Regions from separate parts of the Pseudomonas serbiensis genome, predicted to be linked through region 2. Evidence: riboswitches for the same ligand, from Rfam matches in the RefSeq annotation. Region 2 holds a riboswitch; each other region holds the start of a gene.
The links. A riboswitch is a leader RNA that binds a small molecule or an ion and turns the genes downstream of it on or off. The one in region 2 is predicted to bind cobalamin.

Region 1 (6,859 bases), on a different contig from region 2:
CGCCACCGCTCCGGCGAAGGCTCCCGCCGACATGGAAATGGCTCCGGCGCCCAGGCCCAGAATCGCCACCAGCACAGCGCCCGTCGAGGCGCCGGCGGAGATGCCCAGCAGATAGGGATCGGCCAGCGGATTACGCAGCAACGATTGCAGCACCACACCGGAAATCGCCAGCCCCGCGCCACAGGCCGCCGCCACGATGGAGCGGGTCAGCCGGTAGTTCCAGACAATCCCTTCATCGATGGGGTCGAGCACATAGCCGGCAGCCCACAGTTTGTTCGCCAGCACCTGGAAGACCACAGGCAGGCTGATGCTGGTTTCACCGATGGCAGCGCCCGCAACAATGGCCAGCAGTAGAACCGCTGTAACCCAGAGCGTGTGGCCGAGCGCGGTGACCAGTTTCATTGGCCGGCGTTGTAGCGATTGGCGGCTTCGGCCAGTTCTTCTATGCCAGTGAACAGCCGGATGCTGGCCTGCATGGCATCGGCATCGATGATCACGATACGGTCATGCTTGACCGCCTCCATGTTGCGGGTCACCGGGTCGGATTTAAGGAATTCGAGTTTCTTGCGGTAATCGTCGGCCGGAAAGCGACGGCGATCCATGCGCGCGATCACCAGAATGTCCGGGTTGGCCTTGGCGATGGTTTCCCAGCCCACGGTCGGCCATTCTTCGTCGGATTCGACGATATTGCGCATGCCCAGGTTATTGAGCATGAAGTCCGGAATGCCTTTGCGGCCTGCCACATAAGGGTCGATGTTGATATCTGCGCTGGAGAACCAGAACACTGCGGACACATCCCGCTCCTTGTTCTGTTTGACGTTGGCGACCGCATGGGCCAGACGACTGCGCAGTTCTGCAACCAGTTGCTGACCGCGATCCTGTACGTCGAATATCCGGGCCAGTTGTTCGATGCTCTTGTAGATGGTGTCGATGCGGAAGGGCTCCAGGCGCGTGCCGTCGGCACCTACCAGATTGTCCTTGCCTTCGCAGTCGGACGGCATGATGTAGGTCGGGATCTTCAAGTCATGAAACTGCTGGCGGGTGCCGACCACGCCCTGAGCGCCCACCATCCATTCAAGCTGGACGGCCACCAGCTCCGGGCGCTTGCCGATGACGGCCTCGAAACTCGGGTCGTTGTCCGCCAGGCGCTCGACCTTGTCGTTCTGCGCCTTGAAGCGCGGCAGCACATCGTTGAACCACAGCGAAGTACCCACCAGCTTGTCGCCCAGCCCCAGTTCGTAGAGCATTTCGGTCCCGGACTGGCCGATGGTCACTGCCTTGCGCGGCGCATGCTCGAACGTCAGCTTCATGCCACAGTTTTCGACAGTGAGCGGGTATTGAGTGGGAGCGGCAAGGCTCAGGGTGGACAGGCTCAGACCGGCGATGAGTGTGGCAAGGCGAGGCAGTGACATGTAATGCGATCTCCGTTTCGTACGTGCAGGGCGCAATGTACAGACAGGAAACACATCCCCGGCACTGCACGGAAGGCAGGGCAAGGCAGCCATGAACCGGCGCGCGGATGTCCTTCCCGGACACCCCGCCGGTCAGTAAAGTTGCAGGTCGGTAGGTCTCCTGACTGGCACGTCATTGCTTTGCTCCAGCCTTCCCGGAAATCACCAGTGGCTGTCATGGAGTTGGCTCGATGCCTACAGTTGCGGGGGCAGTTTCGTTTGAGCCGCGCAGGTGCGAGGCTCTCGAATTCCCTGTTAGTTCCTCTCGGAAACCGACGGGGCGCGATGGTAAACGATAAGCCTTTTAGTGGCTAATCCTTTGCGCGAAAGCGCTGGAGGCAGTTGATCAGGTGCAGGCGCATCGCCGCCCTGGCCGCATCGCGATCCTGATGGGCGATGGCCGAGTAGATCTGCTCCTGTTCGCGCTGCTGGATATCCGGGTCATCCATGAGTTGAAATGACGGCACATTGCCGAAACCGACCCGTGCGCGAGGCAGGATGCTGTTGCCCAGTTGGGTCATGACATCGGTAAAGAAGCTGTTGGCAGTACATTGCACGATACTGCGATGAAACTCGAAATCGGCCTGGGTCGTATCGGTTTCGTTCTGGTCGCAGCGATGCAGCTCGTCCAGCGCCTTGCGTATGGCTTCAAGCTGCTCCGGTGTACGCCGTTGGGCGGCGAGGGCGGCGGACTCGGGCTCAAGGCTCAGGCGCAGCTCTATGATGGCTGCTGCATCGGGAGGGCTGCCGGAGATGGCTTCCGGAATCTGGAAGTCCCGGGGGCGCGAAGCATCGACCACGAAGGTTCCGATGCCATGGCGGGTTTCCACCAGCCCTTCGGCCTGCAAGCGCGACATCGCCTCGCGAACCACTGTGCGGCTGACACCGGTTTCCCGGATGATGACCTGCTCGGTCGGCAGCTTTTCACCGCTCTTGATCTCGCCTTCGCGGATCTTGCGCGAGAACTCGGCGACCAGTTGCTGGGTCAGGCTGGAGCGGCGTCCTGTAGGGGATGACGGGTGTTCCATGGGCGGGCTGATCGGGTCCGGGTCGGGTTGCTGAGTATAACCGCAGTAATGGTGTGTTTTGTGTCGGTATCGCAGCCTATACTGCGGCATTCGATCGAATTGAGGCTGCAATGTCGGACAACGTCGTTTCCTCGCAGAAAAACCATCGCCGTCTGGCTGAAACACTGGTCGACCGCTTTGCCCAGCGCATGCGCGATGGCGTGCTGCAGCGTGGCGAGAAGCTGCCTTCCGAGATCAATATCATGGAGGCCGAAGGGGTCAGCCGCACGGTGGTGCGCGATGCGTTGTCGCGGATGCAGGCGGCAGGGCTTGTCGAGACGCGCCACGGGGTCGGCACCTTTGTGCTGGACATGCCGCCACCTGAAGGTTTTTCGGTCGGGCCGGCGACCATTGCGACTGTGTCCGATGTGCTTAATCTGCTGGAGTTTCGTATCAGCCTTGAAGTCGAAGCGGCCGGGCTGGCGGCGCAACGTCGCAGTCCTGAAGCCTTGCTGGAGCTCAAGCGTGCCTTCGATGCGTTGCTTGAAGGCCCTGAAAAGTCCGGGACCACGATCAATGCCGACTTCCAGTTTCACCTCAAGATCGCCAAGGCTTCGGGTAATGCCTACCTGATCGACATCATGAAACACCTGGGCACCAAACTGATCCCGCGTACCCGCATGAATTCCGCCTACACCGGGCAAAGTGATCGCAGTGCCTACCTGGCCGGGATCAACGCCGAGCATCGACAGATCTACAACGCGATTGCCGAAGGCAATGTGGATGCGGCCCGTTCAGCCATGTACCTGCACCTCAACGGCAGCCGCATCAGGTTGCGGCGTACTCATAGCGAGTAGGGTTTGTTCGCGAATGAATTCGCTCCTACACCGCGGTAGGAGCGAATTTATTCGCGAAAGGATCACATAAAGTTGTACTGAATCCCCACTCGCAACCTCAGCTGGCGTTTGTCATCCTCGGAATCGACCTTGATATCGCCGATCTCGAAGAACGGCACCCATTGTTTGCTCCAGCGATACTTGAACGCCGCATTCTGTTCGTAATCGCTGGTGCCGTTGTCGTAACGGATATAGTCGGCATCGAAATAGGTGAGCTGGTACTCGTAAGTCCATGGTCCCTTGGTCGAGTAGTTGATCCAGATGTCATAGCGGTTGATCGACTGGTTGTCCATCGAGTTGTCGGGCATGGATTCGTTGATCCTGTCCCGGTCCAGCTTGATCGAGTCATAGCGGTAACGGCCTGAAATGCTCAGCGCATCGTTCACCTTGTAACCGACCTTGATGCCCGTCTTGTAAGACGTGGACTTCTCGATGCTTTCCAGTGCCAGGGAAGGCGTCACGGTCCATCTGTCGTTGAGTTTGTGCTGATAGCTGATCGTCAGTTCATGGCCGTTGCCGACGGTATTGTCGAAGGCCACATCCTGACGGTCACCCGCGGTCTTGTACTTCAGCTCACCTTCAAACCCCCAGCCACTGTCCAGGCGTGTGCCGAACTTGACCCGGTCGGAGTGCATGCGGGTGCTTTCCGCGTATTGATGTCGATAGTTGATATAGCCGCTGTCGGCATAGCTCCAGGCAGATGGCAACAGGGCGGACAGGGAGAGCAGAGCGATTGATTTTTTCATTTTTTTATTCTTGTTTGATTGAAGTTCTGGGTGTGTTGGAGCAAATCGCAGGCAGCCGAATCCCGTAGCCGTCATGGCCTGGGGTCACGCTGTCAGCGGGGTTCGGTTTTTCAGGCCGTCAGGCGACGACCGCTCAGCCGGTGAGGCGCACGTCCATGTCGCGGCTGGCCTGGATCAATAATCGGGAGTACTCGTGCTGCGCCTGATTGTTGACCAACTGGCTGCTGTCGAGGGTTTCCAGCACCTGGCCTTGCTGCATCACGGCAACCCGGTCGCACAGGTGCGCCACGACGCCCAGGTCGTGCGTCACCATCAGGTAGGTGAGGCCTTGTTGCTGTCGCAGGTCGGCCAGCAGATTGAGGATTTCGGCCTGAACGGAAACGTCCAGCGCCGAGGTGGGTTCATCCAGCAGCAGGACGCGGGGTTCCAGGATCAATGCCCGGGCGATGGCGACACGCTGGCGCTGACCACCGGACAGTTGATGCGGATAGCGAAAGCGGAAGCTTTCATTGAGACCAACCCGTGACAGCACTTCGCAGACTCTTCTGTCGCGCTCGCCGATGCGATGGATGCTCAGGGGCTCCTTGAGCGCTGCATCGATGGTGTGGCGCGGGTGCAGCGAAGCATAGGGGTCCTGAAAGACCATCTGCACGGTCCGGTAATGACTGGCGTCCAGATGACGGCTTACCGCCCGGCCGGCCACGCTCAGGCTGCCGGTCCAGTGCTGGTATTGCCCGGCCAGGCAGCGCAGGACCGTAGTCTTGCCCGAACCCGACTCGCCAACCAGCCCGAACGACTGGCCCTCTGCGACTTGCAGGTTAACGTCACGCAGCACCTGATTCAGTCCTGGACCAGTACCAAAACTCAGGTTCAGTGAATCGACTCTGATCATTGCCATGGGATCATTCTCAGTGGGTGAGCCAAAGGGGATCGCGTTGCAGGACCGGCAGGCTGGCGCGCGGACGATCCAGGCTGGGCAGGGCGGCGAGCAGGCCCTGGGTGTACGGGTGTCGGGCGTGGTCCAGTTCGCTGGCCGCCAGGGATTCAACGACTCGCCCGGCGTACATCACCAGCACCCGGTCGCAGAAGTGCCGCACCAGATTCAGGTCATGGCTGATGAAGATCAGCCCCAGATCACGTTCGCTGACCAGTTCTTCCAGCACATTGAGCACCTGACGACGCACCGAGACATCCAGTGCCGAGGTGGGTTCGTCGGCGATGATCACTTGCGGGTCGGTGATCACCATCATGGCAATCATGATTCGCTGTCCCATACCGCCGGAAACCTCGTGGGGGTAGAGATCGTAAACCCGTGCCGGGTCGCGGATATGCACCTTGGCCAGCATGTCCAGGGTGCGTTCGCGGGCTTCCCGTGCCGAAACCTTGTGATGAGCCAGATAGGCCTCGGCAATCTGTTCGCCGACCTTGATCACCGGGTTCAGCGAGTATTTAGGGTCTTGCATGATCATCGACATGCGCCGACCGCGAATGCCCTGGATCTGTTTCTCGCTGCAACTGAGCAGGTCGATATCGCCGAAGCGCAGGGTCTTGGCGGTGATGCGGGCGCTCGACGGGTGCAGACGCAACAGGCTGCGCCCCACCGTGGATTTTCCGGAGCCGGACTCGCCGACGATGGCCAGTTTTTCCCGACCCAGATTGAACGAAACATCGCGTACCGCCGCCGTTGTCTTGCCAGCATTGGTGAATTCGACGCGCAAGTCTTCTACCGCAAGCTTTATCTGTGACATGGCTTTTACCTTGTTTTTGTTATTCGCTGCGTGGGTCCAGAACATCGCGCAGGCCATCACCCAGCAGGTTGAACGCCAGGCTGACCAGCATGATCGTTGCGCCGGGTGCTGCCACCAGCCACCAGCTTTCCAGCATGTAGCGTCGGCCGCTGGAGATCATCGCGCCCCATTCCGGCAGTGGCGCCTGTGCGCCCAGACCGAGGAAGCCCAGTGCCGCGGCGGTGAGGATGATGCTGGCCATGTTCATGGTCAGGCGGATGATCACCGAGGACAGGCACATGGGGATGATGTGACGACCAATGATGCGCAGTGCCGATGCGCCCTGCAGCTTGACCGCCACCACGAAGTCGGCGTTGCGCAGCGACAGGGTTTCAGCCCGCGCCAGGCGTGCAATGGGCGGCCATGCGGTCAGTGCAATGGCAATCACCGCATGTTCCAGGCCTGGGCCGAGAGCGGCGATGAACGCCAGTGCCAGAACCAGGCTGGGAAACGAGATGAAGATATCGGTGATACGCATGAACAGGCTGTCGACCCAGCCGCCAAAGTAGCCGGATACGGTGCCGATCAGCAGCCCGATCGGGCCGACGATCACGGTCACCAGCATCACGATGTACAGGGTGATGCGTGAGCCATACACCAGGCGGCTGAACACGTCCCGGCCATATTCATCGGTACCGAACCAGTTCTGTGCGCCTGGCGTGCGCAGGGCGGCTGACAGGTCCTGGGCGAGTGGGTCGTGAGTGGCAATCCATGGCGCGAAGAGGGCGACCACCATCAACGTGCTGATCACGATCAGGCCCGCCAGCGTCATCGGGTTGCGCAGCAGAAAGCGCAACAGGCGTGAGCAACTGCCGGTGAAGGCCGCGAAGCTTGAGGCGGGTGCCTGGATCATGGGTTTGGCGCTGCTTGCAATGGACGTATTCATCAGCGGGTTCTCGGATCGAAGACTTTATAGAGGGCATCGCTGATCTGGTTCAGGATCACGAAGATCAGACCGATCAGCAGCACGCA
Region 2 (6,859 bases):
CCCGCGAAGAAGAAAAACGCCTGCTTGAGCGCCTGGAGCGTATCGAAAGCCTCGGCGACCTTGAGCGCATGCAGGGCAAGATTCACGAGCAACTGGGTATCAGCGTGGAGATCGCGCCGGGGTTCAATGAGGTTCGCACCATGCGCGGGATAAGCATCTTCATTCCCGAAAAGACCGGCCTGTGCCGCAAGACCCGCCAGTCGATTCCAGCGGCGATTCGCCGTGGTCTGGAAAAACGCCCGGAGATTGCCTGGGAACTGCTCAACGCCCATGACTTGTTGCGTGATGCCTGAGCTATGATGTCGGCTCATACCAATAAGGAAGAATTGTTGTGCCCCTCGAAATTCGCCCTGCCCGCCCCGACGACGCCAGCCAGATCCTTGCCTTCATCACTGAACTGGCCATCTATGAACGCGCACGCCATGAAGTGATTGCCACTGTCGAAGACATTCATCGCTCCTTGTTCGCCGAGAATGCACCTGCCAAGGCCCTGATCTGTCTGCATGACGACAAGCCGGTAGGTTTTGCCGTCTATTTCTACAGTTACTCCACCTGGCTGGGCCGCAACGGTATCTACCTTGAAGACCTGTACGTGTCGCCGGAAAACCGCAGCATCGGTGCCGGGCGCGCCTTGTTGCGTCATATAGCCCGTGAAGCCGTTGCCAATCAGTGCGGCCGTTTCGAGTGGAGCGTGCTGGACTGGAATGAGCCGGCCATCAAGTTCTACAAGGCATTGGGCGCAGCACCTCAGGACGAGTGGGTGCGCTATCGCATGGAAGGCGACGCGCTGCTGAGCTTTGCCAAGGGTGACGAATAACCTCGTTATCAAGCTGGAACCAGGCCCGACGCAATGTCGGGCTCTTCAATTGAATACCTGCCCGTTTCAGCAAGCGCTAGCAGTTTGTTGCAATCAATGCGGCGAATCGGCATCATTTGATAATAATTTTCATTAACTTTAGTGACATGACACCCTCCTCTCCCGATGCCCGGCGCCTGAGCGTGCGTAACCGTGTTCTGCAACAGTTGTTCGGCGACCATCATGGCTGGTTGCAGGAGCGACTGCGTGCGCGCCTGGGTTGTCATCACGATGCGGCGGACATGGCAGCCGAAACCTTCGCCCAGGTGGTCGCCCTGCCAGAGCCGCAAACCATTCGTGAACCACGGGCGCTGCTGACAACGATTGCCAAACGGCTGATCTTTGCCTCATGGCGACGGCGCGATCTGGAGCGGGCTTATCTGGAAGTATTCGCGCAGCAGCCTCAGGGCCATGAACCCTCCGCCGAGGAGCAGGCACAGGCGCTGGAAGCCTTGAGCACTCTCGATCAGATACTCGATGGCCTGTCGCCCATAGGCCGCAGTGCCTTTCTGTATAGCCAGCTCGACGGCATGACCTATGCCGAAATCGGCCGAACTCTGGGTATCTCCGCGCCACGGGTTCATCAATACGTCGTCAAGGCATTGGGGCTTTGCTACCTGGCGCTGGAGCAACGATGAACAGCCAGCGACTGTCGCCTTCTGTCGCCGAAGCCATCGAGTGGCTGGCCCTGCAACGCTCCGGCAGCATCAGCAACACCCAACGTCAGCGCTTTCAGCAATGGCTACAGAGCAGCCAGGAAAACCGCGATGCCTGGGCTCAGCTTGAGCAGCGTGTCGGACAAGCATTCTCCGGGCTTCCACCATTGTCGCGCCAGGTCTTGAACCAGTCCGGGCAAACCCGTCGTCAATGGCTGCGCGGCGCATTGGGGCTGACCGGTTTGGGCATCGGCGGCTGGTGGCTGCAACGCAACGGGCTGCTGCCATGGAGTCGAGGGGATCTCTACACCGGGCTGGCAGAGCGTCGTCCTTTCTCTCTGGACGATGGCAGTCAGGTGCTGCTCAATGCCCGAAGTCGGGTCGACATGGCCTTCGATGACAGGCAGCGCACCCTCACTCTGCATGAAGGCGCACTCAGCATTCAGGTTGCCTCAGACCCGCAACGTCCCTTGGCCATTCGCACCGCCTTTGGCGAAGCCAGAGCATTGGGCACACGCTTCACGGTCAGCCTGCATGAGCACGGGACGCATGTCTGGGTGCAGGAGTCCCGCGTGCAACTCACGGCACCGGGCGGCGCGACTCACGTGCTGGGAGCGGGCCAGGGCGCGCGGCTGCATGGCGGACGCATTCACATTCTGGACCCTGGCCTGGCAAGCGAAAACGCCTGGAGAGATGGCTTGCTGGAAGTTCATGACCAGTCACTGGCCGATGTCATCGAAGCCTTGCGAGACTATCACCCCGGCCTGCTGCGCATCGAGCCGGATGCCGCAGCGCTGCGGGTCACAGGCGTCTTCACTCTGGACGACAGTGGCCAGACCTTGCGCTCGTTGCAGGAAGTGCTGCCGGTAAAAGTCGAGAAACACTTCGGCTGGTGGACGCAAATCAGCCTGCGCTGAAAAATATTTTCCACCCCCCCTTAATTTCAGAGCCGCTCGCGTCACATAGCTGGCATCGACTACCCAAACGGGAAATGCTGCCATGCACCGACCACTGCGCTTGACTCTGACACCGCTGGCATTTGCCCTGGCGTTCACCACCCTGGACAGCGCGGCCGATGGCTCGGCCCAGCCCTCGACCGCCCGCCAGCAACTCATGGAACTGGACCTGCCCGCCGGCCCTCTGGATGCAACCCTGACCAGTATCGCTCGCCAGAGCGGGCGCAACATTGCGTTTAACGCAACGCTGACTCGCGGCCTGACAGCCGCGCCATTACGCGGTCACTACAGTGTCGAACAGGCCGTGAGCGAGGTTCTGCGCGGTTTGCCCCTGCAATTGAGCATCACGCCCAGCGGCACCTTGAGCATCGAGCCACGCCCCGAGACTTCAGCCATGGAGCTTTCGGACATCAATGTAAGCGCTGCCAGCCATGAGCAGGACGCCTGGGGGCCGGCTCACAGCTGGGTCGCGCAACGCAGCGCGACCGTGAGCAAGACCGACACTTCCCTGATGGAGATTCCCCAGTCGGTTTCGGTGATCACCCGTGAAGAAATGCAAGCGCGCAAGCACGACAGCCTCGCCGACGCACTCAACTACAACACCAGCGTGATCAGCCAGCCGAACGGCTACAGCCGCGTGGCCGACGACTACCGCATGCGTGGTTTCGATATCGGCCCGCGCACGGGCGGTGTGATGCGCGATGGCATGAAAATGCAAAGCACCCAGTTTGAAGGAGGCCAGGAGCCTTATGGCCTTGAGCGTGTGGAAGTACTCAAGGGCGCGTCTTCGGTGCTGTACGGGCAACTGGCACCCGGCGGGCTGATCAACGCCATCAGCAAGCGACCCACGCTCGACCCGCTGCATGAAATCAATCTGGAATATGGCAACCATGACCGGCAGCAACTCTCCACCGATCACGGCGGACGCCTCGATGAAGAAGGCCGTTTCAGCTATCGACTCACAGCCCTGGTGCGCGACAGCGGCACCCAGTACGACGCCATCGACGATGACAAGCACTACATAGCCCCGGCACTGACCTGGCAGATCAACGACGACAGCCGCCTGACACTGCTCGCCAGCCATCAGCGTACCCGGACCAGCCTGACGCCGCCCATGCGCTATGACATAACCACTTTCAGCTCGACCCCAGGTTACAAAGTGCCTTATGACCTGTTTGCGGGCGAGCCGGATTTCGACGACTACGATGGCACCTTGCAGACCTTCGGCTATCTGTTCGAGCAACGCCTGAATGACAACCTGCAACTGCGTCACGCGGCACGCTACTTCGAGTCACGCACCGACTATGACTACATCACCCTGAACAACAGCCGGATCAGCGGTGCCAATCTGTCGAGCCTGTCGCGTACTTACAACTCACGCGAAGACATTGCCACCGGCTGGACCAGTGACAGCAGCCTGCAACTGGATCTGGAAAGCGGGCGCTGGAAACATACCCTGCTGGGCGGCCTGGACTACTACCGCAAGACCTACGACAGCCACCGTTTCAGCGGCAGCGCACCGGCGCTGGACCTTGCCAACCCGGTATACGGCAACCTGCCAAACGTGAACCGCAACATCGACAGCGGCTCGGACCTGCACAGCCATCAGCTCGGCATTTATTTGCAGGAACAACTGAAACTCGATGATCGCTGGCTGCTGATGATCGGCATGCGACAGGACTGGGCCGACAACAGCACCCGCAACTACCGTGACAATTCGCGCAGCACCACTGACGACAGCAAGACTACTGGACGCATCGGGCTGGTCTATCTGGCCGAAAACGGTCTGGCGCCCTATATCAGCTATAGCCAGTCCTTCCTGCCTTCGTCCGGTACCGACGCCAATGGCGATGCCTTCCTGCCGACCGAGGGCGAGCAGTATGAAATCGGTATCCGCTACCAGCCTCCTGGCCGGGAAATGATGATCAGTGCTGCGGTCTACCAGTTGACCCAGAGCAACGTCATCACCTCGATTGCCGGCTCGGACTTCGACGAGCAGACCGGCAAGGAGCGCAGCACCGGTTTTGAAGTGGAAGCCAAGGCCCAGTTGACCCCGCAACTGGCCATGAACGCCGCCTATGCCTACACCGATGCCCATATCATCAAGGATAACGATGAGGTGCTCGAAGGCTCACGTATCGAAGGTACGCCTTACCATAACGCTTCGTTGTGGCTGGATTATCGTTTCGACTCGATGGGCCTCAATGGCCTGTCGATTGGCAGCGGCGTGCGTTATGTCGGCACCACCCACACCTCGCCCAGCGTCACTGACCGCAAGATCCCGGCCTATACGCTGTTCGATGCCCGAATCAGCTATGACCTGGACGACAACTGGCAAGTCAGCGCCAAGGCACAGAACCTCACCAACGAGAAATACCTGTACTGCGCCAACTCATGCCGCTATGGCGATACCCGTAGTCTGGTGGGGGCTGTCAGTTATCGGTGGTGATCTCTTCGCGAATGAATTCGCTCCTACACGGGCTGCGTAGGAGCGAATTTATTCGCGAACCCCCTCACCGCCAACAAACATCAGTCATTGACGACCTCCAGATTCAATGATCTGATGCGCGCCAGTTTCAGGTGTCCCATGCCGCCGTGCATGGGATTAAACGGGAAGCCGGTGCGTCACTCCCAGTGATCAGTCCGGCGCTGCCCCCGCAACGGTAAGCGAGCGAAGCATTCGACAGACCACTGTGCCAAGGCATGGGAAGGTGAATGCTTCATGACCCTCGCAAGCCCGGAGACCGGCCTGCAACCTTGTTTGGCAAACCCGCGGTGGGCGGGCGCAGGCCGGTCTTCGCGGGCTTTTTGCGCCCGCGATTCCCTATGCGTTGTTCCCTCCGGGATTCATTCATTCCTGATTGGCTGGAATCGCATGTCCCGTTCTTCCCTGCTTCAATCCCTGGCGAATCGTTCGCTACAGATCAGCCTTCTCGCGCTCCCGTCCCATGCGTGGGCTGCTGACGAGCAAACCCTGGCACTGCCCTCGGTCGCAATCACTGGCAGCGCCGATACGCCAGTAACCGATCTGGCAACCCCGACGCCCACCGGTTCGCGCCTGAACCTCACGGCACTGGAAACCCCGGCCAGTACCAGCAGCCTCGACAGCCAGATCATCGAAAGCCGCAATAACCTCACCGTTCAGGATGCGGTCACCCGTTCGCCAGGCATCACCAGCATCGCAACGCCTGGCGATGGCAATACCGCGTTGTCCGCACGTGGTTTTACGGGGCATTCCTCGGTCATGACCCTGTTCGACGGCTCGCGCCTGTATACCGGCGCAGGTACTCAGACCTTCCCGGTTGACCCGTTCATGGTCGAGCGTATCGACGTGATCCGTGGCCCGGCTTCAGTACTTTATGGCGAAGGCGCTACCGGCGCCGTGATCAACGTGGTGCCCAAAAAACCTTTCGAGGGCGAGATCCGCAATCGCCTGCGCCTGGGTTACGGTTCCAATGACCGTCAGCAACTGGGCCTCGACAGCGGCGGTTCGCTGAGCGACACCCTGAGCTATCGCCTTACGCTGAATCAGCAGGAAAGCAATGGCTGGGTCGATAACGGCAATTCCCGCAGCCTGGCCATGAGCGCAGCCCTGCGCTGGCAAGCCACCGATGACCTGAGCTTTACCCTCGCCCATGAACGTGGCGACAGCGAGCCGATGAACTACTTCGGCACACCGCTGATCGATGGCCACTACCGCGACAGCCTGCGCGACAAGAACTACAACCTGCGCAATGCCGTGCAACGCTACAACGATGAATGGACCCGCCTGAACACCGACTGGACCATCAACGATAACGTCAGCGCCAGCAACCAGCTCTACTACATCAAGAGCCGCCGCCACTGGCGCAACGCCGAAGTCTATAGCTGGAGCAGCGCTCAGGGTCAGTTGTTGCGTGGCGACTACCTGGAGATCAAGCACGACCAGGAGCAGATCGGCGACCGCCAGAGTTTCACATTCAACCATTCGCTGTTCGGCCTGGACAGCCGCACGGTGGTCGGAGCCGAATACAACAGGATTCGTTTCGACGTCGCCAACAATTCGCCTTACACCGATATCGGTGGTGACTTCATAGACCCATGGAATCCGGCATCCGGTGATTTCCAGAGCCAGTCACCCTTCCTGCCGCTGACCGAAAGCACCACGCGCACCTTTGCCCTGTTTGCCGAAAACCGCCTGCAACTGTCAGACCGCTGGTCCTTGGTGACTGGCATCCGCCGCGACCAGAACCACCTGGACCGCAACGCCCTGCGTACCGATACCCGTAGCGACCGAAGCCTCACCGGCGGTAACTGGCGCGCAGGCCTGGTGTTTGCCGTGACCGATCAACTGTCCCTGTATGGCCAGTACTCCACCAGTGAAGACGGCGTCAGCAACCTCATCAGCATGA
Region 3 (6,859 bases), on a different contig from region 2:
CGGGGTGCTGGATATGAATCGCTACGAAAACCTCTGAATGTCGTTGCAGGCCACGTTTGACGTGGCCTGCCGCCACTACTGTTTCCTGAACGAAACAGGATTTTCCTGATCTTTTTTGTCATCTCACTGTCCGACCTCATGCGTGTCCGGCTCGCTTCGTGTCCGGGCTTCTGGTTGAAAAGGCAGGTGACAAGAGGTTTTTGGATGTTGATTTCGGTTCAGGCTTTACGGGCTTTCGCCGCGTGGGTTGTTGTGTGTCATCACTTCATGCAGATTTTTTTCGATTTCAAGGCCAGCGGTCCCGTTGGCGAATTCTTTGTTTCCAAGGGCGCCGTGGGCGTCGATATCTTCTTTGTCATCAGCGGGCTGGTGATTTACCTCTCGACCCATGACAGCGACATGCCCGCCGGGCGTTTTATCCTGCACCGCCTGATCCGCATCGTGCCGGCTTACTGGCTGTACACCGCTGCCATGGGGCTGTTGCTGCTGGTTGCGGCGCCCTGGCTTCCCCATCAGGTAATCGGCTGGCAGAACTTCTTCCTTTCGTTGCTTTTCATTCCTTCGGAAAATCCCGGTGGCTACGGCTTGTATCCGACGCTGAACGTCGGCTGGACCCTGAACTACGAGATGCTGTTTTATGTGCTGTTCTCCATGGTCTTTCTGTTCGAGCAGCGCCATCGGCCCTTGATCATCGCCGCCGCGCTGTTTGTCGTGACCGAGATTCTGGCTCGCAGTGGTTTGATCAGCCGCTTCTACGGCAACGACATCGTCTACGAATTCCTGTTGGGGATCGGTATCGGCATGCTGTATCGCCGGGGCTTGATCAAGGAAGGGTTATGGTTGCCATTGGCCGGGATTGTGGCGGGAATGCTGCTGATCCATCACCTGACCAACGAGCAACGCCTGCTGAACTGGGGGCTGCCAAGTGCCTTGATCGTGCTGTGCGCCATTTCGCTGGAGCCTTACTTGCGCGGCAGCCGGATGCTCAAGACTCTGGGCGACTGTTCCTACTCGGTATATCTGCTGCATGTTCTGGTGCTCTACGGTGGCTTGCTCATGGCGCAGCGCTTTGCCTTGAGCCCGTATCTGGTGTTTGCCTTCTGTGTGCCGATCATCGCCATTGGCGCATGGGGCAGCTATGAGTGGATCGAGAAGGGCTTGTATCGCCGAATGCGCCGCAGTCTGGATGCCCGCCAGCAAGGAAGAGAATCGGTTGCGCTTTCCTGACAAAAACACTAGGACTTTGTATGCGCATCCGATTGGCGTAAACTGCCGCCAAGTCTGCGAGGAATGTTCATGACCGCTATCACTATTACCGATGCTGCCCACGATTATCTGGCCGATCTGCTGGAAAAGCAGAATACCCCGGGTATCGGCATCCGAGTGTTTATCACCCAGCCTGGCACCCAGTACGCTGAAACCTGCATTGCCTACTGCAAGCCGGGCGAAGAAAAACCTGAAGACAAGGCCATTGGCCTGAAGAGCTTCACCGCCTGGATCGATGGTTTCAGCGAAGCTTTTCTGGATGACGCCGTTGTCGATTACGCAACGGATCGCATGGGTGGCCAGTTGACCATCAAGGCGCCAAACGCCAAAGTTCCGATGGTCAATGCCGACAGCCCGATCAACGAGCGCATCAACTACTACCTGCAAACCGAGATCAATCCGGGGCTCGCCAGCCACGGTGGTCAGGTGACCCTGATCGACGTGATCGAGGAAGAGGAGCGCAATATCGCCGTCCTGCAGTTCGGCGGTGGTTGCCAGGGCTGCGGTCAGGCCGATGTCACCTTGAAGGAAGGCATCGAGCGCACCTTGCTCGAACGCATCCCCGAGCTGGCCGGTGTGCGTGATGTGACTGACCATACCCAGAAAGAAAACGCTTACTACTGAGTTGTTTTCTTCGCGAGTGAACCCGCTCCTTATTCCGTGGGAGCGAATTCATTCGCGAAACTCTTCATTCAAGGCCTGAACAAATGCGCATGCCCGGCCCGATACAGCGATGACTCGCCAAACGTATCGTCTGCCAGTACGCGACCAACCAGTATCAGTGCCGTACGCCTGAAGCCTTTCTCCTGCACCTTGTCGTGAATGTCGGCCAGCGTGCCCAAAACCCAGTCCTGATCCGGCCAGCTTGCGCGATGCACCACGGCTATGGGGCAGTCGGGGCCGTAATGCGGCGTCAGCTCTTCCACTATTTTCTGCAGATTATTGACCCCCAGATGAATGGCCATGGTGGCGCGATGCTGTGCCAGGCTTGCCAGCTCCTCGCCAAGTGGCATTGAGGTCTTGTCGGCATAGCGGGTCAGGATCACGCTCTGGGAAATGTCCGGCAGTGTCAGTTCGGTGCCCAGCAGTGCTGCGCAGGCCGCCGTGGCTGTTACGCCGGGGATGATCTCGAAGGGAATTCCCAGCTCGCGCAGGCAACGAATCTGTTCGCCAATCGCACCGTACAGGCTCGGGTCACCGGAATGCACGCGGGCCACATCCCGGCCCTGTTCATGAGCAGATTTCATCAAGGCAATGATCTGCTCCAGGTGCAACTCGGCACTATTGACCACCTGAATGGCCCGATTGCCATCCAGCACCGCGACTGGCACCAGTGAACCCGCGTAAATGATGACCGGGCAGCTGTTGATCAGTCGTTGGCCTTTGACGGTGATGAGGTCCGGGTCGCCTGGGCCTGCACCGATGAAAAAGACGGTCAATGGATTCTCCTGAATCGAGCGGGATAAATGAGCAGCGGATTATCAACCCTGCCCAGGGGCGCGTGCCAAGGCAAATGTTGCCCTGATGTTTTTCTGGCGTTCGATCACCAGTGTTGCAGGGCTGTTGCCCAACTGGCTGGCCAGTGCCAGCGCTGCACTTTCGGCAACGCCGTGGCAGCCGGTGTGCTGGAACGTCGTTGGCGAGCGATGGGTCAGTTGCGGTTCGTATCGTGCCAGTTGAGAGGCATCGAAGAAAATCAGCGGTACTGACAGGTATTCAGCCAGCTCCAGCAAGCCCGGCTCGTCCTGCTTGAGGTCGATGGAGGCGAGGGCGGTAATGGCTCCGATCTCCAGAGCGTGGGCTTTCAGGCTGCTTTCGATCAGCTCCAGCAGGTGCGTGGATGGGCAGCCACGCTGGCAGCCCAGGCCTGCCACAAGGACAGGACGGGGCTGTGCGGGGGTGTGATCAGGCGTGCAGGTCGGCATTGTTGCGACGGAACAGCCAGGCGCTGATCAGGCCCAGAGCAATCCAGAACAGTGCGTTGGTCAGCAGCGAAGCCATGATGAACTGTGATTCCAGTGCTTCAGGAGCCAGACTCTCGTGGGTCAGCGGCTGTGGTGCGCCAATCAGGTGCGGCACTACCAGAATGGCCGCGCCCAGCACTTTGAACAGCCAGTTCTGGCCGAAGGCGATCAGGGCCAGCCCGGCAGCCGTGGAAGCCGCAGTCCCGATCCACCAGTATTGGCGCAGGTTCAGGTCGGCGGCCGCAGTGCCCGGCAGTTCGGGCGGCAGCCCCAGCGTTGGTGCCAGAACGAAAACCGCAAAACCGGCCAGCCCCCATAGCGCGCCCTGGGAGGTGCGGCCCGGTGCGCGCAGGGTGTAGAGCGCGACCAGCATCAAGGCAAAACCGACTGCGACCACCAGATTGCCACCGGTTGTGGAGAGGATGCGCTGCCAGCCGTCTTCCGGTTCCCAGGCCTCTTCGTCGTGACTGTGTCCGGCGGCTGCGCCTTCGGCATGATCATGTTCATGCACGTGCTCGGCAGGTGCTTTTTCGTAGGTTTCGGCCTGAAGAATCAGCGGCGCGACCCAGAAGCTTTGCAGCAAGGTCAGCAGCAGTGCCGCCAGCAGACCGCTGAAGCCTGCGGTCTGGATGATTCGCTTGAACATGGCGTCAGGTCTCAATGGCAAGGGAAGGCGGCGCTGTGGCGGGTGTCGTGCGCGGCGTTGTGAACGGCGGCGATGTGCGAGAAACCGGCGAAATACACCAGGCACGCACCAAGAATCGCAGCGCTGATGGCGGCGGTCAGGCGTTGGGTCTGGGTGGATGTGGCTGTGCTCGACTGGCTGCTGCTGATGGTGGACATGGCGCTTCCCTCTGGTTTCGACAGGCGGGCATGCGCACAGGAACCTTCTGACGGGCGCCAGGAGGTTTCAACTGCGCCCGCCCACCGCGGGTGTGTCATTGAGTCAGTATCGGGCCGGTCTCCGGGCTCGCGAGGGGCGTTGATGTGCAGCGTTCAACACCTTCAGGATCACCTTCCCATGCCGTGGCACAGTGGTTCTGACCCTCTCTCGCTTACCGTTGCGGGGGCAGCGCCGGACTTGCTCATGCGTGAATGAGCGCACCGGTTTCCCGTTTCACCCCGTGAAGGGCACCCGTAACAAGTTGTAATAGGAGAGCATGGCAGCCACTGAACGTCAATCTGAACGATTGACCTGCCCTCGACCACTGCGTAGCCTTGCGCACTTGAGGTTCTCTGCCTTCTGCAGGAGGGTAGAGCTAAGACGGGAATGCGGTCCAAGCCGCAGCTGCCCCCGCAACTGTAAACGGTGATGTTCATTGCATGGCCACTGCGCAAGCGGGAAGGCGCGATGAATGCCTGTCGGCCAGCACCGCCGATACGCCGCCGTCAGCCAGGAGACCTGCCTCGAACCGGGCCACAGGCCCACGAATTCTCACTACAACCGGGCGGGGTGATCCGGTGGCGAATCGATCCGTGCGCAGCGCACGGTTCTCGTCCTGCTTGCCCGCCGTATTGCCAAAGGGCATCCGATGAAAACACTGGCCAAACTTCCCGTCACCATCGTTACCGGTTTCCTGGGGTCGGGTAAAACCACCTTGTTGCGGCATATGCTCGATAACGCCGAAGGGCGTCGTATCGCGGTGATCGTCAACGAGTTCGGCGAGCTGGGCATCGACGGCGAAATCCTCAAGCAATGCACCATCGGTTGCACCGAAGAAGAAGCCACTGGTCGTGTCTACGAACTGGCCAATGGCTGCCTGTGCTGCACGGTGCAGGAAGAGTTCTTCCCGGTGATGCGCGAATTGGTGTCGCGTCGCGCCGACCTGGACCACATCCTTATCGAAACCTCGGGTCTGGCGTTGCCAAAACCGCTGGTCCAGGCTTTCCAGTGGCCGGAAATCCGCAATGCCTGCACCGTCGATGCGGTCATAACCGTGGTCGACAGCCCGGCCGTTGCCGCAGGCACTTTCGCGGCTTTCCCGGATCAAGTGGACGCCCAGCGCAAGCTCGACCCGAATCTGGATCATGAGTCCCCGCTGCATGAACTGTTTGCTGATCAGTTGGCCAGTGCCGACCTGGTGATCCTCAACAAGGCCGACATGATCGATCCCGAAGGTCTGGCGGCGGTACGTGCCGAAGTTGCCGAAGAACTGCCGCCAGCGGTCAAGGTCATCGAGGCCAGCAATGGCCGTCTGCCAATCAATGTACTGCTGGGCATTGGCGCGGAGTCGGAACTGCATATCGACAGCCGCAAGACTCACCATGACCATCATGACGACGATGATCATGATGACCACGATCACGATGTATTCGATTCGATCTCCATCAAGCTGCCGCCAGCCGAAGAGGCCTTCCTGCTGAACGTGCTGAACCGCATGGTCGTTCAGCACGGTATCCTGCGCGTCAAAGGTTTTGCCGCGATTCCCGGCAAGCCGATGCGTCTCTTGATTCAGGGTGTGGGCACTCGTTTCGACAAGCACTTTGACCGTGCATGGAAGGCTGATGAAGAGCGTGCCACCCATCTGGTATTGATTGGCCAGGAACTCGATGCTGCCGCGCTGGAAAAGCAACTCTACGATGAGCTTGAGTCTGAAGTTCATACAGCGCTGCGAGCCCAACTTTAACGTTACGAGTCTTGCCTGACCCATGCATTTACTGAAAACCCAGCCGGGCGGTTTCGTCCCCGACGACAGCATTGCCGACCTGGGGCAGACCCCGGCCGAGCTGGTGATTCTCTGTAGCGGCGATTCGAGCCTGGCCTTGCTGGCCGAAGCCGCGCAGCAACTGCCCGACGATTACCCGAGCCTGCGTCTGGCCAACCCGATGCAGGTGCAGAATCACGCTTCGGTGGACTTGTACGTCGATGAAGTGTTGCGTCACGCCAGGGTCATTCTGATTTCCCTGCATGGCGGCATCGGCTACTGGCGTTATGGCGTCGAGCGCTTGATGGAGCTTGCTGCCCGTGGCGTGCAAGTGATTCTGGTGCCGGGCGATGATCGTCCCGATCCGGAATTGAGCGACCTGAGCACCGTGCCCGCAGAAGCGCGGGACCGGCTCTGGCAGTTCTTGCGTCAGGGCGGGCTGCAAAACGCACTGGATCTTTATCGCTGCCTGGCAAGTAGCTGGCTTGAGCGCGACTATCCATGGGGCGAGCCCCGGCCATTGCCGCGTACGGCGATCTACCATCCACATAAACCCGGTGCCGCGCTGACTGACTGGCAGGCTGACTGGATTGCCGGGCAGCCGGTGGTTGCGCTGCTGTTCTACCGCTCCCACTTGCAGGCCGCCAATACCGGTTTCATCGATGTGTTCTGTGAGCGCTTGCAGGCCGAAGGGCTCAACCCCTTGCCGGTTGCGCTGGCCAGTCTCAAGGAGCCGGGTTGCCTGACCATGGTCGAGGACTGGCTGGATGAAGTCGAAGCCGAACTGATCCTCAACACCACAGGCTTTGCCCAGTCCAGCCCGGAAGCGCCGCATCTGCGACCGTTTCGCCGCAATGTGCCGGTCATCCAGGCCATTTGCGCCCAGGACAACCAGCCCGCCTGGCAGGCCAGCGAGCAAGGGCTGGGCGCTCGGGATCTGGCGATGCACATTGCCTTGCCGGAGCTGGACGGGCGGATCATCAG

Region 1: it holds a riboswitch for cobalamin, as region 2 does, so the genes downstream of both, Q6A51_RS01265 (ABC transporter substrate-binding protein) here and Q6A51_RS14490 (TonB-dependent receptor) in region 2, are expected to answer to the same signal.
Region 3: it holds a riboswitch for cobalamin, as region 2 does, so the genes downstream of both, cobW (cobalamin biosynthesis protein CobW) here and Q6A51_RS14490 (TonB-dependent receptor) in region 2, are expected to answer to the same signal.

Annotation. Positions count from the first base shown of each region.
Region 1 covers NZ_JAUQOO010000001.1:279,977-286,835, forward strand. Annotated here, with positions in the region: gene Q6A51_RS01260 (FecCD family ABC transporter permease) at 1-402, opposite strand, end outside; gene Q6A51_RS01265 (ABC transporter substrate-binding protein) at 399-1,412, opposite strand; cobalamin riboswitch at 1,546-1,743, opposite strand; gene Q6A51_RS01270 (FadR/GntR family transcriptional regulator) at 1,763-2,479, opposite strand; gene Q6A51_RS01275 (FadR/GntR family transcriptional regulator) at 2,590-3,315, shown strand; gene Q6A51_RS01280 (oligogalacturonate-specific porin KdgM family protein) at 3,378-4,100, opposite strand; gene Q6A51_RS01285 (ABC transporter ATP-binding protein) at 4,234-4,998, opposite strand; gene Q6A51_RS01290 (ABC transporter ATP-binding protein) at 5,009-5,848, opposite strand; gene Q6A51_RS01295 (ABC transporter permease) at 5,868-6,773, opposite strand; gene Q6A51_RS01300 (ABC transporter permease) at 6,773-6,859, opposite strand, start outside.
Region 2 covers NZ_JAUQOO010000010.1:54,263-61,121, forward strand. Annotated here, with positions in the region: gene Q6A51_RS14465 (hypothetical protein) at 1-293, shown strand, start outside; gene Q6A51_RS14470 (GNAT family N-acetyltransferase) at 332-817, shown strand; gene Q6A51_RS14475 (sigma-70 family RNA polymerase sigma factor) at 964-1,494, shown strand; gene Q6A51_RS14480 (FecR family protein) at 1,491-2,429, shown strand; gene Q6A51_RS14485 (TonB-dependent siderophore receptor) at 2,512-4,917, shown strand; cobalamin riboswitch at 5,030-5,235, shown strand; gene Q6A51_RS14490 (TonB-dependent receptor) at 5,344-6,859, shown strand, end outside.
Region 3 covers NZ_JAUQOO010000001.1:515,610-522,468, forward strand. Annotated here, with positions in the region: gene Q6A51_RS02255 (fatty acid cis/trans isomerase) at 1-37, shown strand, start outside; gene Q6A51_RS02260 (acyltransferase family protein) at 205-1,227, shown strand; gene nfuA (Fe-S biogenesis protein NfuA) at 1,297-1,890, shown strand; gene cobM (precorrin-4 C(11)-methyltransferase) at 1,959-2,705, opposite strand; gene Q6A51_RS02275 (cobalamin biosynthesis protein) at 2,748-3,191, opposite strand; gene Q6A51_RS02280 (CbtA family protein) at 3,172-3,876, opposite strand; gene Q6A51_RS02285 (CbtB domain-containing protein) at 3,888-4,073, opposite strand; cobalamin riboswitch at 4,169-4,384, opposite strand; cobalamin riboswitch at 4,443-4,654, shown strand; gene cobW (cobalamin biosynthesis protein CobW) at 4,763-5,857, shown strand; gene cobN (cobaltochelatase subunit CobN) at 5,880-6,859, shown strand, end outside.